DNA from 3 places in the Collimonas sp. GW821-FHT07E08 genome. Region 3 is predicted to be linked to each of the others. Evidence: predicted binding sites of a transcription regulator. Region 3 holds the regulator's gene; each other region holds the start of a gene.
The links. Region 3 encodes sigma-54, which starts transcription at its own class of promoters, with help from an activator protein. Its sites were predicted from a motif close to TGGCANGNAANCTGCTTT; they were not measured.
Positions count from the first base shown of each region.

Region 1: a site for sigma-54 is predicted at 1,668-1,685, ahead of AC07RZ_RS11750 (ANTAR domain-containing response regulator). Genes of this name have one in related genera too.
Region 2: a site for sigma-54 is predicted at 1,716-1,733, ahead of AC07RZ_RS08415 (TorF family putative porin). Genes of this name have one in related genera too.

Region 1 covers NZ_JBWKQR010000008.1:31,589-34,836, forward strand. Annotated here, with positions in the region: gene AC07RZ_RS11740 (AAA family ATPase) at 1-588, shown strand, start outside; gene pyrC (dihydroorotase) at 581-1,627, shown strand; gene AC07RZ_RS11750 (ANTAR domain-containing response regulator) at 1,770-2,390, shown strand; gene AC07RZ_RS11755 (CmpA/NrtA family ABC transporter substrate-binding protein) at 2,668-3,248, shown strand, end outside.
Region 2 covers NZ_JBWKQR010000005.1:171,940-175,187, reverse strand. Annotated here, with positions in the region: gene pdxR (MocR-like pyridoxine biosynthesis transcription factor PdxR) at 48-1,508, shown strand; gene AC07RZ_RS08415 (TorF family putative porin) at 1,794-2,567, shown strand; gene AC07RZ_RS08410 (P-II family nitrogen regulator) at 2,714-3,052, shown strand; gene AC07RZ_RS08405 (ammonium transporter) at 3,072-3,248, shown strand, end outside.
Region 3 covers NZ_JBWKQR010000007.1:203,342-206,589, reverse strand. Annotated here, with positions in the region: gene AC07RZ_RS11295 (DUF4197 domain-containing protein) at 1-75, shown strand, start outside; gene hpf (ribosome hibernation-promoting factor, HPF/YfiA family) at 185-535, opposite strand; gene AC07RZ_RS11285 (RNA polymerase factor sigma-54) at 691-2,172, opposite strand; gene lptB (LPS export ABC transporter ATP-binding protein) at 2,279-3,025, opposite strand; gene lptA (lipopolysaccharide transport periplasmic protein LptA) at 3,022-3,248, opposite strand, start outside.

The sequences.
Region 1 (3,248 bases), on a different contig from region 3:
TCGACCTTGCTGGAAGCGATCGCGGTTGCCTGGGGGTTTAATGCGGAAGGCGGCACCAGGAATGCAAATTTCTCGACCGCGCAAGCGCATTCCGACCTGCACCGTTACATACGGACAGTGAAGAGCTTCAAGCGGCCCAGGACCGGCTATTTTTTGCGCGCCGAAAGTTTCTTCAACCTCGCCACCTACGAGGAAAACATGGATGATGGGCAGCATCCGTCCTATGGCGACAAAGGTCTGCACCGGCAATCGCATGGGGAGTCTTTCCTGGCGCTGCTGCAAAACAAGTTCCAGCCCGACGGTTTTTACATGCTGGATGAACCGGAAGCCGCGTTATCGCCCAACCGCCAGCTGGCGGCGCTGGCGATTATCCACAAGCTGGCGCAAAATCGCAGCCAGTTCATCATCGCCACCCATTCGCCTATCCTGCTGGCTTATCCGCACGCCAGGATTTACCTGCTGGACCAGAGCGGCCTGGCCGAGACCCGCTACGAAGATACCGAACACTATACGACCACGCGCCATTTCCTGAACAATCCGGCAGCCATGCTGGAGCGACTTTTTGCAGAAGAGAATGAACATGACTGATGCCTTGACCGATACACTGACCATCACCCGCCCCGACGACTGGCACTTGCACCTGCGCGACGGCGTGGCGCTGGCTGCCGTCTTGCCGCATAGTGCGCGCCAGTTCGCCCGCGCCATCGTGATGCCTAACCTGAAGCCGCCGGTTACCACCACGGCGCAGGCGGCGGCCTACCGCGAGCGCATCCTGGCAGCCTTGCCGCAGGAGCTGGCGTTTGAGCCGCTGATGACCCTGTACCTGACCAACAATACGCCGCCCGACGAGATCCGGCGCGCCAAGGACAGCGGCTTCGTGCACGCGGTCAAGCTGTATCCGGCCGGCGCCACCACCAATTCCGATGCCGGCGTAACGGACCTGAGCAAGTGCTACAAGACGCTGGAAGTCATGCAGGAACTGGGCATGCCATTCCTGGTGCACGGCGAAGTGACCGATCCGGCGGTCGACATCTTCGACCGCGAAGCGGTTTTCATCGACCGCGTGATGCAGCCATTGCGGCGCGACATGCCGGAACTGAAAGTGGTGTTCGAGCACATCACCACCAAGGACGCCGCCCAATACGTCGAGAGCGCAAGCGGGCCGGTGGCGGCCACCATCACGGCGCATCACCTGCTGTATAACCGCAACGAAATCTTCAAGGGCGGCATCCGGCCGCATTATTATTGCCTGCCGGTACTGAAGCGAGAAGAGCACCGGCAAGCATTGGTGCAGGCAGTGGCGTCGGGCAGCACGCGGTTCTTCCTCGGCACCGATTCAGCGCCGCATCCGAAGGGTTTGAAAGAGCACGCTTGCGGCTGCGCCGGCTGTTATACCGCGCTGCATGCGATGGAGCTGTATGCGCAGGCATTCGACCAGGCCGGCGCGCTGGACAAGCTGGAGGCGTTCGCCAGCTTCAACGGCCCCGATTTCTACAATCTGCCGCGCAACCAGGGCACGGTCACGCTGAAGCGCCAGTCGTGGACCCTGCCGGCGGAACTGCCGCTGGGCGAGACTACCGTGGTGCCGCTGAACGGCGGCGAGACGATAGACTGGCAACTGGCGTAGGGTGATTTAGCACCTCCGCTCTTTACCTTTTGCATCGACATGGTGCGATTTTTGCTTGCTTGAATGGCAGGAAAGGATAAAACCGGCCTTCCATCCTGTCTAACCGTAGCTCACCGATTCGTCTTCGGATCCAGGTTCAAGCATGCAAAGTCTACGTATCGTTGTTGTCAATCCGGTCGCCATCGAGGGTGACGACGATCCCGCGTTCGAGGCGCAGGCCGCGCGCGGCAAGGCTTTGCGCATCGGCTTGCTGGAGGCCGGCTACAACATCGTTGCTTCACTTCCGGCCGACCTGTACCTGCCTGAGAGAATTGCCCAGTTACAACCAGACATGGTCATCATCGACGCCGAATCCGATGCGCGCGACGTGCTTGAGCATGTGGTGATCGCCACGCGCGATGCGCGCCGCCCGATCGTCCTGTTTACCGAGGATGCAAAAACTTCCAGCATGGATGCGGCGATGGCGGCGGGCGTCTCTGCATATGTCGTGGCCGGCCTGCAGACGGCGCGCATCAAGCCGGTGCTGGAGGTCGCGCTGGCGCGCTTCCGGCAAGAGCAGAAGCTGCTGGCGGAGCTGTCCGACACCAAGCTGAAGCTGGCTGAACGCAAGTTGCTGGACCGGGCCAAGGGTTTGCTGATGGATCACCATAAGCTGACGGAGCAGGAGGCGTATCAAAAGCTGCGGCGGCTGGCGATGGACAAGAACCTCAAGCTGTCCGAAGTGGCGCAACGCATTATCGACGCTGCCGACCTGCTGGGCTGATCAAGCCGTCGAGCGGGCGCGCGGTCGCCACGATCTGGTTTGGTGCGTTGCACAAGGCCGGTGCGCTTTTTGAGCGAAAAACCGGCACGTTCCTGCATTTTCCCGATAAAAATTCCTGGCACGTGGTTTGCATAGTCCATTCCAGGCGCCAACGCTGGCGCTGCTGGAATCGGCTAACGGCGGCCGTTTCCGCATAAGACAAAGGTGTCTTCCCGCATGGCTTGTCCAGCGCGGGACGACGCCTTTTTTGTTGCCGGAAACAATCTGGAGCCATGCGATGGAACCAAGCAATGCACTGCAGCTAGACACCCTAGGCACCGAGCAAACGCCGAACACGCTTGTCGACGGCAAGCGCCGTCAACTATTACAAACCGCGACTCTCGCGGCAGGAGCCAGCATGCTAGGACTTTCCAGCACCGGTGTTTGGGCCGCAGGCTCGGACAAGCCGGAAAAAACCGAGGTCAAGATAGGCTTCATCCCCCTGACCGATTGCGCGTCGGTGGTGATGGCATCGCTGCTCGGTTTCGACAAAAAATACGGCATCAAGATCATCCTCAGCAAGGAAACCTCCTGGGCCGGCGTGCGCGACAAGCTGGCCAACGGCGAGCTCGATGCCGCGCATGTGCTGTCGGGCCTGATCTACGGCGTGCAGATGGGCATAGGCGGCCAGAAGAAAGACATGGCGATCCTGATGGGGCTCAACAATAACGGGCAGGCGATCACGCTGTCGCGGAAGCTGGCCGACAAGGGCGCTGTCGACGGACCATCGCTAGCCAGGCTGATGGCCAGCGACAAGCGCGAATATACGTTTGCCCAGACTTTCCCGACCGGCACCCACGCCATGTGGCTGTACTACTG
Region 2 (3,248 bases), on a different contig from region 3:
ATTATATTTATAGGTCCAATGTGAAGATTGCGCCTCCGCTCCTGTTGATGAACCTCGATCCAGCCGGCATTACGCTGGACGGCGGCAGCGGCCTGGCCAAGCAGCTCTACCTGGCGCTGCGCCGGCGGATACTGGCCACGCCGGGCACTTACCGCATCAAGCTGCCCACTTCGCGCAACCTGGCGCTGGCTTTGCAGGTGTCGCGCAATACCGTGGTGCGAGCGTACGAGCAGCTGTACGCCGAGGGTTACATCAGCAGCAGGGTAGGCGACGGCACCTATGCCGATGGCTTGGCGGCGGCAGTTGTTGCCGAGCCGGATGCGCAGGTGGGTGCAGCGCCCGCCATGCGGCAATCGGCCATGCAGCTGCGCTTGAGCGGATACGAGGCGCGGCGCCGCATGTCGGCCGGGCCGGCGCGCGCATTCCGGCTCGGGATTCCCGCCTATGACTTGTTTCCGAACCAGATCTGGGGCCGTCTGCAAAGCCAGTTCTGGCGTCGTGCGCCGCTGGCGGAAATGGGTTACGGCGACGCCGCCGGCAACCTGCGGCTGCGCGAACTGATTGCGGCCTACCTGCGGCAGGCGCGCGGGCTGGCTTGCGAGCCGTCGCAAATCATCATCACCGCCGGAGCGCAGCACGGGATTGCGCTGTGCGCGCAATTGCTGCTCGATGCCGGTGACAAGGTCGCTATCGAAAATCCTTGTTATCCCGCTGCAGCCGCAGCGCTGACAGTGGTTGGCGCGCAGCTGGTGGGGATTGCGCTGGACCAGGACGGGATGGATACGTCGCAGCTGGCGCAGCACGCTGACTGCCGGATGGCGTATGTGACGCCGTCGCACCAGTATCCGCTCGGGGTCACGCTGTCGCTGGCGCGCCGGCTCGAACTGCTGGCCTGGGCCGAGCGTTGCAACACCTGGGTCGTCGAAGACGATTACGACGGCGAATATCGTTACGACGGCACGCCGTTGGCGCCGCTGGCGGCGCTCGATCGCAGCGGGCGCGTGCTGTATGTCGGCACCTTTTCAAAAATCGCCTTTCCCGGTTTGCGGCTGGGTTACCTGGTGCTGCCGCCCAAGCTGGCGCCGGCGCTGATTGCGCTGCACGCCATGGGCGACCGCCATCCGCCGGCCGCGGACCAGGCGGTGATGGCCGAATTCATCGCGGCCGGTCATTTCCAGCGCCACATCAGGCGCATGCGGCGCGCCAGCCGCGCGCGCCGTGACGCCTTGCTGGAAGGCTGGGCGCCATTGTTCGGACAGCAGCTGCCTTTGCCCAAGGTCGCCGCCGGTTTGCACCTGAGCCTGCCATTGGCGAGCGCAGGACAGGAAGCTGACCTGTTGGCCAAGGCCATCGCCGCCGGCGTTGAACTCAATCCCATGAGCCGGTTCTGCCTGCCTGGGCAAGCTGTCAATCCGCAGCATCGGGCCGGCCTGGCGCTGGGTTTTGCCGGTGTCGACGCCGCGGCCATCGGGCGCGCACTGTTATCCCTGCAGCAAGCCTGGACTTGATTTGTAGCCGACTACAGGATGTCATGTAGTCACCCCTTCATATTTTTGCACCAAAACAATGCTCAATTAAATGCATGCATTATTGTGGTGCATTTCCTTGCCGTCTTTTTCTGTGCAAGAACATCCCGCAGTTAACAATCGGCAAAAGCTGTGAGCAAAACGCCCCACAAGGGGCGGCAGCCGTGGAAAAGGAGAGATCGGCGCAGTTGGCATGGGTTCTGCTATGGAAAGTCCGAGGAGTACTGATTTAGCGGTTTTTCATTCAACATACCAACAGGGACATCCATGAAAAAGCTGATTTTAGCCGCAGCAATAGCAGCAAGTTTCTCCGCAGGTCTCGCTCATGCCGAAGACGCCAAGCCGGATAACGAGATCAGTTACAACATTGGCGCGGTCAACGACTACCGCTACCGCGGCATTTCGCAAACGCGTTTTGACCCGGCGATACAGGGCGGCGCGGACTACACCAACAACCCTACCGGCCTGTATGCGGGCACCTGGCTGTCGAATATCAAGTGGATCAAGGATGCGGTCGACAGCGCCCATACCGGCACCGGCGGCAAGGGCCCGGTTGAATGGGACATCTACGGCGGCAAGCGCGGCGAACTGCCTGGCGGCTTCACCTATGACGTCGGCGGCCTGTACTACTACTACCCGACCAACAACTACAGCCAGATCGGCCGCAACGCCAACACTTTCGAGCTGTATGGCCAGATCGGCTACGGCCCGGCCTATTTCAAGTACTCGCATGCACTGACCAACCTGTTCGGCACGGTCGACAGCAAGAACAGCGCTTATTACGATGCCGGCGCCAATTTCGATGTCGGCGCGGGCGTCACGCTTGGGCTGCACCTCGGCCACCAGACAGTGGAGCATTTCAGCTTCGGCAGCTACACCGACTGGAAAATCGGCGCCACCAAGACCTTTGAGCAGCTGGCCGGCGTGACGCTGGGACTGGCCTATGTCGGCACCGACGCCAAGGATGGCGCGTACGTCAGCCCGAGCGGCAAGAACCTGGGCCGCAACGGGGTAGTGTTTTCGGTAGCGAAGACCTTCTGACGTATTGGGGCCAGAGTTTAAGAGGCGCCGCAGGGCGACGAATTACTCTGTCCTCAACTGACCGGGAAGTGAGCCTAAAGCAAAGCCGGATTACGCAAAACCTGAGTGAGCTGAATTCCTAAATTCGATAAAACAACGAGGCCGACATGAAACTGATTACAGCAATCATCAAACCATTTAAGCTCGACGAGGTGCGCGAAGCGCTCTCGGCGATTGGCGTGCAAGGCATTACCGTGACCGAAGTCAAGGGTTTCGGCCGCCAGAAAGGGCATACTGAGCTGTACCGCGGCGCCGAATACGTGGTCGACTTCCTGCCGAAGACAAAAATCGAAGCAGCGGTGGACGACAGCATCCTGGAACAGGCGGTAGAAGCGATTGAAAACGCGGCGCGCACCGGCAAGATCGGCGACGGCAAGATTTTTGTATTTGATCTGCAGGAAGTTATTCGTATTCGTACCGGTGAAACCGGCAAAGATGCAATCTAAGGGGATAAAAAATATGAACATCAAAAGTACGTTTGCTACGATTTTGGCGGCTTGCTCGCTGATCGCGGCTACTTCCATGTTGCCGGCCCGTGCCGCCGACGAGGCATCGGCAAGCGCTAGCGCAAGCGTGGCGGCTGCCAGTGCGGATGCTTCCACCGCAGCTCCGGCTGCCGCGCCTGCGGCATCGGTTGCTGCG
Region 3 (3,248 bases):
GAGAAAGCGATACGGCAGGATCCGGTCGGCGCCGGCAGCGCGATTATCGGCAAGGTGTTCGGCGCATTGAAATAAGGACGCGCCGCAGCGATAAACAATAATATGGTTTGATAATAACAAAGGGCGCATTGACTGCGCCCTTGTTCATTTATTGGCGCGAGCCACACGGCTCGCGCAGGCCGGATCAGGTCGCGGCGGGGAGTTCTTCCGGCAGGTGCTTGATCGCATCGTGCTGGTGGTCTTGCATCTTGTCCTTGTATTTGATCACCTGGCGATCGAGTTTGTCGATCAGGGCGTCGATGGCGGCGTAAAGATCGTGGGCAATGCTTTCGGCATGCAAATCTTTTCCTTTTACGCGCAGGTTGATTTCCGCTTTCTGGCGTTTTTCTTTTTCAGTAATCTTGTCGACCGTCAGGATCACGCTGATATCGATGACCTGGTCGAAATGGCGTTTGATACGCTCTAGTTTGCTTTGTACGTATTCGCGAATGGCAGGGGTTAACTCGAGGTGATGCCCACTGATGGTGAAGTTCATACAGCGCTCCTATCAAGAATATTGCTGGCGGTCCGGAGCCGGATACGCAGGATCTTTAGGCGGACGGTCCGAAAACAGACAGTCCTGGCAAGAACCAATGAAACCCGCTTCGTCTGGACACAGCAAGGGTAAGCTTTACAATCAAACCAAAAGAACTACAAGGCCTTGCGTAAATTAACAGACGGAATTTTCAGTGCTTCGCGATATTTTGCGACGGTGCGGCGGGCTACCACCATACCTTGTTCCGCAAGCATGTCGGCAATCTTGCTGTCAGAGAAAGGATTTTTTGTATCTTCCGCTCCTATCAATTGCTTAATGAGTGCCCTGATTGCCGTTGAGGAAGCCTCTCCACCTGCCTCAGTAGCAACATGGCTGCCGAAGAAATACTTCAGTTCAAACATCCCGTGGGGAGTGAGCATGTATTTCTGAGTGGTTACACGAGAAATAGTACTCTCGTGTAGTCCCAGTGTATCAGCTATTTCACGCAACACAAGCGGCCGCATGGCCACCGCGCCGTGCGAAAAGAAATTCCTCTGGCGTTCCACGATGGCTTGCGCCACGCGCAGGATGGTGTCGAAGCGCTGCCGCATATTCTTGATCAGCCACTTGGCTTCCTGCAGCTGCGAAGTGAGCGCGCCGTCGCCCTTGCTTTGCTTCAGAATGTTGGCATACAGGACATTCACCCTGAGCCTTGGCATGACGTCATTGTTGAGCATGACCTGCCAGCCTTGCTTGCTGCGCCTGACGATCACGTCGGGCACGACGTAGTCGGAGGTGTTGGCGGCGAACGGCGCGCCAGGGTGCGGATTGCATTGCTTGATGACCGCCTGCGCCTCGCGCAGGTCTTCGTCGTCGCAATCGAGCGCCTTCTTGATTTTATTGAAATCGCGTTGCGCAAAAAGCATCAGGTGGTCTTGCACAATCGCCAATGCAAGCCGGCGCGTGACAAATGGCACTTTGATAAAACGCTTGATCTGCAAGCTCAGGCATTCCGCCGCATTGCGGGCGCCGACGCCTGCCGGGTCGAAACTCTGCACCATCTTCAGCGCCGTCGATAATTCCTCGATGGCGATTTCCAGTTCCGGCGGCAGGCGCTCCAGGATTTCTTCCAGCGATTCTTCCAGATAGCCGTTGTCGTCGAGCGCATCGATGGTTAGTTCGACCAGGGCGCGGTCGCGCATGTCGTGCAGCGTCTCGCGCATCTGCTGCAGCAGATGTTCGCGCAAGGTGGATTCATGGGCTTCCAGCTGCGGCCGCGCATCTTCGTCATCCGGGGTTTTTGAGCTGCGCGCGACATCGTCGAAACTCCACTCGCCGTCGCCGCTTTCCGGGCCGCTCTCGGCCGCCGGCGGCGTGTCCAGTCCGGTTTCGCTTTCGCTCGGCGAGCTGCTCACTTCGCTGTCGCCCACCGGGGCATCCATGGTCGACGTGGTGCCGCTGATGGCGCCGTCCGCCAGCAAGCGTACGGAATTGTCGAGCGGGTCGTCGACCCGCTCCAGCAGCGGATTGTCCGACAGGATTTGTTCCAGCTCCTGGTGCAGTTCGAGCGTGGACAATTGCAGCAGCCTGATAGACTGCTGCAACTGGGGTGTCAGCGCAAGATGCTGCGAGGTGCGTAGCTGGAGTGATTGTTTCATGGCTTCCGTGCAGACAATTCACTGGTATTTCTTTATCCGGGGCAAGCTGCCGCGGCAGCGCGGCGCATTCCCTTGTCCCCGACCGTTCGGGCATGTCTCGATGAAGCTACATGCGGAAATGCTCGCCCAGGTATACGCGCCGCACCGACTCGTCGGCGATGATGTCGTCCGGACTGCCGCTGGCCAGCACGCTGCCCTGGTTGATGATGTAGGCGCGATCGCAGATGCCTAGTGTTTCGCGCACATTGTGGTCGGTGATCAGCACGCCTATGCCGCGTTCCTTGAGGAAGCGGACGATGCGCTGGATCTCGATCACGGCGATCGGGTCGATCCCGGCAAACGGTTCATCCAGCAGGACGAAGCGGGGATTGGTGGCCAGCGCGCGGGCGATTTCGACCCGCCGGCGTTCACCGCCCGACAACGACAGCGCCTGGTTTTCACGCAGCTTTTCGATTTGCAGTTCGTGCAGCAGCTTCTGCAGCTGCTCGTCGATTTGAGCCTTGGTGAGCGGCTTGCCGTTGGGACGCTGCAGTTCCAGCACGGCGCGGATATTGTCTTCCACCGTCAGCTTGCGGAACACCGATGCCTCTTGCGGCAGGTACGACAGGCCGAGCACCGCGCGCCGGTGGATAGGCAAGCGCGAAATGTCGACGCCGTCGAGGTCGATCTCGCCGCCGTCCGACGGCACCAGGCCGACGATCATGTAGAACGAGGTAGTCTTGCCGGCGCCGTTGGGGCCCAGCAGGCCGACCACTTCGCCGCAATGCACTGTCAGCGACACATCGTGGACTACCTGGCGCGCGCCGTAGCTTTTCTGCAGGCCTTTGACGATCAGGGTGCTGGGAGCGGTCATTGCGGAGCTTTCGGGCGCGGCTGGATGACGGCGCGTATGCGTCCGGCGCCAGCCTGGCTATTGCCGTTGACGGTATTGTTGACCGAATAGAATTCGGTGCGGCTGTCATAGGAAATGAATTCGCCGTTCACTTCGTCGGTCGGCTTGTCGCCTTGCAGGCGGCGCATCTGCGCCTTGGAAAACAGCTTGGTGATTTCAGTCTTGCCGTCGTATTCGATACGTT